DNA from 2 places in the Mesorhizobium sp. M0663 genome. Region 2 is predicted to be linked to the other one. Evidence: predicted binding sites of a transcription regulator. Region 2 holds the regulator's gene; the other holds the start of a gene.
What was found. The regulator PhoB, encoded in region 2, activates phosphate uptake and scavenging genes when phosphate is short. The targets are predictions, from matches to a motif close to TGTCATNNANCTGTCAT.
Positions count from the first base shown of each region.

Region 1: the regulator PhoB is predicted to act here: its motif matches at 1,641-1,657, upstream of NKI54_RS15030 (RNA degradosome polyphosphate kinase).

Region 1 covers NZ_JAMYPX010000006.1:232,550-235,962, reverse strand. Annotated here, with positions in the region: gene NKI54_RS15030 (RNA degradosome polyphosphate kinase) at 1-1,568, opposite strand, end outside; gene NKI54_RS15025 (zinc-finger domain-containing protein) at 1,718-1,963, shown strand; gene NKI54_RS15020 (FAD-dependent monooxygenase) at 1,983-3,215, shown strand.
Region 2 covers NZ_JAMYPX010000005.1:104,762-108,174, reverse strand. Annotated here, with positions in the region: gene pstB (phosphate ABC transporter ATP-binding protein PstB) at 1-470, shown strand, start outside; gene phoU (phosphate signaling complex protein PhoU) at 503-1,210, shown strand; gene phoB (phosphate regulon transcriptional regulator PhoB) at 1,227-1,916, shown strand; gene NKI54_RS12680 (ROK family protein) at 1,926-3,170, opposite strand.

The DNA of each region.
Region 1 (3,413 bases), on a different contig from region 2:
GTGAACGGCGATATGGCCAGCCGCATCTGCTCGGCCGGTTCGGCATAGCCGGTGATGAAGTTGAACAGCTGGGCGACATCGCGCGCGATCGTCGGGGCGGTGGTGAAGAAGGACAGGTCGGTGTAGATGCGCGCGGTGACCGGGTGGTAGTTGCCGGTGCCGAGATGCACGTAATTGCGCAGCCTGCCATCCTCGCGCCGCACGACCAGCGACATTTTCGAATGGGTCTTCAGTTCGAGGAAGCCGAAGACGACCTGGACGCCGGCTCGCTCGAGGTCGCGGGCCCAGCGGATGTTGGCTTCTTCGTCGAAACGCGCCTTGAGCTCGACCAGCGCTGTCACCGACTTGCCGGCCTCGGCGGCGTCGACCAAAGCGCGTACGATCGGGCTGTCGTTGGAGGTGCGATAGAGCGTCTGCTTGATCGCTACCACTTCTGGATCGGCCATCGCCTGACGCAGGAACTGCACCACGACGTCGAAGGATTCGTAGGGGTGGTGGACGATGATGTCCTTCTCGCGGATCGCCGCAAAACAATCGCCGCCATGCTCGCGGATGCGCTCGGGGAAGCGCGGATTGTAGGGCGTGAACTTCAGATCGTCGCGGGCGACGGCGACGATCTCCGAGATCTGGCTGAGCGCCAGCGGACCGGTGAGCACGCTGATCCGGCTTGCCGAAACGCCAAGCTCGCCGGCGACGAAGTCGCGCAGTTCGGGCGGCATCAGCCGGTCGAATTCGATCCGGATAACCGAGCCGCGGCGGCGGCGCTTCAGCGCCGTCTCGAACAGGCGCACCAGATCCTCGGACTCTTCCTCGACCTCGATATCGCTGTCGCGGATGATACGGAACGTGCCGGAACCCTTGACCTCGTAGCCCGGGAACAGCTTGCCGATATAAAGGCCGACCGCCTCCTCGAGCGGGATGAAGCGGACATGGCGCTTGCGATCCGGCAAGCGGATGAAGCGCCTCAGCGCCACCGGCAGGCGCAAAAGCGCGCTCATTTCCTCGCCGTTCTTACGGTGGCGCAATTGCAACGCCATCGAGAAACCGAGATTGGGAATGAACGGGAACGGATGCGCCGGGTCGATCGACAGCGGCGTCAGCACCGGAAATACCTGCTCCTGGAAATGGTCCTCGAGCCAGATCTTCTCGTCCTTGCTCAGCGCATCGCGGGTGATGCTCTCGATGCCTTCCTTGTCGAGCAGCAGCATCAGCGCCGAAAGGCTTTTCTGCTGGTCCTCCTGCAGGCGCTCGACCTCGCGCAGCAATTGTTCAAGCTGCTGCTCGGGCGTGCGCCCATCCGGGCTCTTCAGCACGATGCCCTCGCGCACCTGGCCGGCAAGACCCGCAACGCGGACCATGAAGAACTCATCGAGGTTGGCGGCCGATATCGACAGGAAGCGAACACGCTCGAGCAGCGGATGATTGGCGTTCAGCGACTCTTCGAGCACGCGCCGGTTGAATTGCAGCCAGGAAAACTCGCGGTTGACGAAGCGGTCGGGATTGCCGCCTTCGCGGCTCGCCGCCTCGACGGTGATGAATTCGTTCTGCACCGGCTTCAGTTCGTTCATGGTTTCCGCTCTTCCCACACCGTTCGACAACCATAGCCTTAACCGGCTTAACTTATCCTCTGACAGGCTTTTGCGACAGTTTCATTTCATCGATCTTGCAAAGAGACGGGTTATGATCCAGATGCAATCGACAAGATCAGGAGACGACGATGGCAGGCGGTTCCATTCCCCATTTCCAGAACGATGCGGGCTATCCGGCAATCGACATCGGCGTCAAGGAATTCATGTGCACCGGCGCCAATCCGCCTTTCGACCACCCGCATGTATTTCTCGACATGGGCGACGACAATGAAAAAGTCTGCCCCTATTGCTCGACGCTCTATCGCTATTCGCCGAAGCTGAAGGCGTTGGAAACGCAGCCGCCGGGCTGCCTCTATCTCGACCAGGCCGCCTGATTCTTTCGCGACAAGCCTGATGCAGGAAACGCAGTCCCGGCAGGTGGTCATCGCCGGGGCGGGCGTCGCCGGGCTGACCGCGGCACTGGCCTTCGCCGAGCGCGGCTATCGGATAAAACTGTTCGAACAGGCGCAGCACCTCGAGGCTGCCGGCGCCGGTATCCAGCTTTCGCCCAACGCGACGCGCATCCTACGGCAGCTCGGCGTACTCGATCGGCTGCTGGCTACGGCGGTGCGGCCGGAGGCGGTCGTGCTCAAGGATGCCGCCACGCTGCGCAAGCTGGCGCGCGTACCGCTTGGCCAGGCGGCCGAAACGCGCTGGGGAGCGCCCTATCTCGTTGCCCACCGCGCGGATCTGCAGTCAGCGCTGATGCAGCGAGTTTCGGAGCAGCCCGGTATCGATCTGATCGCCGGCGCGCGGGTGACCGACATCGCAGCCGGATCGAAAGGTGTTACCGTCACTGCATCGGCTGATGGCGACACGGTCGAGGCTGGCTGTCTTTTGATCGGCGCCGATGGCGTCTGGTCGTCGGTGCGAGAAACGATTGCCCGCAACGCAGCCGATTTCCGGAGAAGCCGGTTTTCGGGCGAGCTTGCCTGGCGCGCCACGGTGGCCGCCGACAGCCCCGCTGGACAAACCTTTGCGGCGATCGGTGCGCCCGATTGTGTTACTGCATTCCTCTATTCCGGCTTCCATATGGTCGCCTATCCGGTCAGCCGTGGCACTGCCTTCAACCTCGCTGCCTTCACAAAGGGCGAGCGCATCGCCGAGGGCTGGTCGGGGCATGCCGACCCCGCCATTCTCGCCAGCGCCATGCGCGGTACCGCGCCGGCGCTGGTCCGTCTGGCGAGCGAGGCCGCGCCATGGACGGCATGGCCGATCCACACCGTCGAGCAGCGGCGGTGGACGACGCCGGAAGGCATCGCGCTGATCGGCGATGCGGCGCATGCGATGACGCCGTTTGCCGCACAGGGCGCGGCGATGGCGATCGAGGACGCGGTAACCCTTGCCGGTTTCGTTGCCACCTCGCCTGCCGATCTCAGCAGCGCGCTTGTCGCCTGGGAACAGGCGCGGCGGCCGCGCGTCGCCCAGGTCGCCCGCCGCGGCGTCGTCAACCGCCTCGCCTGGCATGCGGCCGGGCCGGTGGCGATGGCCCGCAACCTGTTCCTGGCGATGCGCTCGCCCGAAAAACTCGCCGCCGATCTCGACTGGCTCTATGGCTGGCGGGCGTTGGACGATGGCGCGCGATGATACGCACGACAGGCTGGAGGGACAGCGCCCTGGACAGCACCCCTCTCTGTCCTGCCGGACATCTCTCCCACTTGGGGGGAGATTGGCCATCACATTGGCTTTCGCCAATCTTCAAGGTTGCATGACCTAGCAAGGCGCCGAAGCCGCTAATCTCCCCCCTCGTGGGGAGATGTCCGGCAGGACAGAGGGGGGCGCGAA
Region 2 (3,413 bases):
CGTTCCCGATGTCGATCTACGAGAACATCGCCTTCGGCGTCAGGCTCTACGAGAACCTCGGCAAGTCCGAGATGGACGGCCGCGTCGAACAGGCGTTGAAGCGCGCCGCGCTGTGGAGCGAGGTCAAGGACAAGCTCAACGCCAGCGGCTTGAGCCTATCTGGCGGCCAGCAGCAGCGGCTCTGTATCGCCCGCACCGTGGCCGTGAAGCCGGAAGTCATTCTGCTCGACGAACCGGCTTCGGCCCTCGACCCGCTGTCGACTGCCAAGATCGAGGAACTGATCGACGAATTGCAAGCCGACTACACGATCGTCATCGTCACCCACAACATGCAGCAGGCGGCGCGCGTGTCGCGCCAGACCGCCTTCATGTATCTGGGTGAACTGGTCGAGTTCGACCGGACCGAGAAGATCTTCACGTCGCCCCGCGAGAAGCGCACGCAGGACTACATCACTGGCCGCTTCGGCTGAGCCGTTCCGATCATGCATATGAGGACAGGACCATGGGCGAACACACAGTCGCTTCTTTCGACGAGGATCTCGAGCAGATCAGCAAGCTGATCCGCGACATGGCCGACCTCGCCGGTTCGATGGTCGGCGGGGCGACCAAGGCCCTGTTGAATTCCGACAACGTGCTGGCGCAACGCGTCGTTTCCGACGACGCCATCATGGATGCGCGTCAACGCGAACTGGACGACCGCGCCATAACCCTGATCGCCAAACGCCAGCCGATGGCCCACGATCTTCGCCATGTGGTCGGAGCGATCCGCATGGCGGGCGACCTCGAACGCATCGGCGATCTTGCCAAGAATATCGCCAAGCGCGTGAGTGCGGTCGGCCTCAGCGCCACGCCGCGGGACCTGTCGCATTCCATCGACGCGATGGCGCAGCTGGTTCTCATCCAGGTGCAGGGTGTCATCGAGGAATATGCTGCAGGCGATGCGGCCGCGTTGGCCAAGCTGCGTGCCGCCGACGAGCGCATCGACGTCAAATACACGTCCGTGTTCCGCGAGCTCTTGACCTACATGATGGAAGATCCGCGCAACATCACCGCTTGCACGCACCTGCTGTTCTGCGCCAAGAATCTGGAGCGGATCGGCGACCATGTCACCAACATCGCCGAAAATGCGTATTATGTGCTGACCGGCGAGCAATTGCCGGTCAATCGTCCGAAGCAGGACGAAACGACAATGTCCGCACCGGTGACATGATGGGGGTGCCCAGCCGATGATCGCACCACGCATAATGGTGGTGGAGGACGAGGAGCCGTTGGGTGTGCTGCTCCGCTACAATCTCGAATCCGAAGGCTACCAGGTCGAGGTGGTGACACGCGGCGACGAAGCCGAGATCCGTTTGCAGGAGAATGTGCCCGACCTTTTGGTGCTCGACTGGATGATACCAGCGGTTTCCGGCATCGAGCTCTGTCGTCGGTTGCGGGTGCGCCCCGAAACCGAGCGGCTGCCGATCATCATGCTGACCGCGCGCGGCGAGGAGAGCGACCGGGTGCGCGGTCTTTCGACCGGCGCCGACGACTATCTGGTCAAACCGTTTTCGACACCGGAATTCATGGCCAGGGTCAAGGCGCTGCTGCGGCGCGCCAAGCCGGAAGTGCTGTCCAGCGTGCTGAAGGTCGGCGACATCGTGCTCGATCGCGAATCGCACAGGGTCTATCGCAAGAAGAGCGAAATCAGGCTCGGGCCGACCGAATTCCGGCTGCTCGAGTTCATGATGCGGCATCCGGGCCGTGTCTTCTCGCGCAGCCAGTTACTCGATAATGTCTGGGGCGAGACAATCTACATCGACGAACGCACCGTCGACGTGCATGTCGGGCGGCTGCGCAAAGCCGTCAACAACGGCCGGATGCCGGATGTCATCCGCACCATCCGCGGTGCCGGCTATGCGATCAGGGAAGATTGACCCGCCTGGTCAGGCTACGTTCTTTCTGACGCTGGGCCTCATTTGCGCGCCCGGCGCGAAAATCTCCTGGTCGACGAAGCTTAACGCCCGCATCGCGCAGCCTTCGCGGATCAGCGGCAATTCGTTCGGCTCTGTATCGAAGGAGATCGAGCCTGAATGCTGGCCGCCGGCGGTCTGGGCGATTGCCTTCCGCAAGGCCGGCTCGATCAGATCGAAGGCGGCGGCACTGGCGCCGACCATCGCGACCGGTGCCGGATCGATCAGCGCGAACAGCGAGCCGAGACCGAAACCCAGCGCTTCGCCGGCCTTGCGGTAGGCCTCGCGTTCCGGCCCATCTTTCTCGCGCGCCTGGGCCGCCAGTGCTCGCATGTCGGCGTCGCTGACGTCGGCGACCGGTTCGCTGTCTTCGCTCATCTGCCTGGCGTTGCGCCAGATGGCGTAGTTGCCGGCATAGGCCTCGATGCAGCCGCGCCGCCCGCAACGGCAGAGCGCGCCGCCCGGACGATGGATCATGTGGCCAAATTCGCCGCCCGAGGAATGCGTCCCGGTGAACAGTTCGCCCTTCAGCACCAGCCCCATGCCGATGCCATGCGAAAGCAGGATGGCGATGAAGTCGTCGCGATAGCGATCCGGATTGCGCCAGCGCAAAGCCACCGCCATCATGTTGCAGTCGTTCTCCACCGTTGCCGGGATGCCGAATTCGTCCTCCAGCATGTCGGCAAAGGCGATGTCGGTCTGCGGCGTGATCGGCGACCACAGCATGGCGCGTGCAGGGGAGTCGGTAATGCCCTGAATCGCCAGGGCGATGCGGGCGACACTGCGGACGTCAAGGTCTGGATCCTGCAGCCGGCGCCGGACGATGGCCATGCATTCACGGATCAGCTCGTCGCGCGGCATGGTCAGCGTGTCCAGCCGGCGCTGTTCCTCGGCGACCACCTGTCCCGTATAGTCGATAATGGCGGCCGACAGGAAATTCAGCGACAACACCACGGTCAGCACCGCCGCCGCTTCCGGGTTGAGGGCGAGGCCGACCTGCGGACGACCGCGTTTCAACGAAACGGGCTCGCTTGCCTTGCTCTCGGCGAGGATGCCTTCCCGTATCAGGTCGGAAGAGATCGCCGATATGGTCGAATGACTGAGGCCGGTGGTAGCTGCGATCTCAGTACGCGATGGCTGGCCGGCCCGGCGCACCGCCGAGATCACCATCGCCCGGTTGCGCCGGCGCAAATCGTCATGGCGGATTCCGACCGACATTGTTTTGCTTTCCTCCCGGTTGCCGCGGCCGCTCATGAACCGGAAGCCGTCGGTAATGTCCGACAAATAGTGTCGGATGCAGGCAAATAGTGTCAGATGCAGGTGGCGCTGTCATCGTTTATTCCGACGCTCGAAAAAACTCGCAGAGTCATCAAAATCCATCAGAATCGATGTTGACAGCAGCCGGAGATCGGGCCAGTATTTTTTCGAGGCTCGAAAAAATTAGAGCTTCTAAGCTGGTCT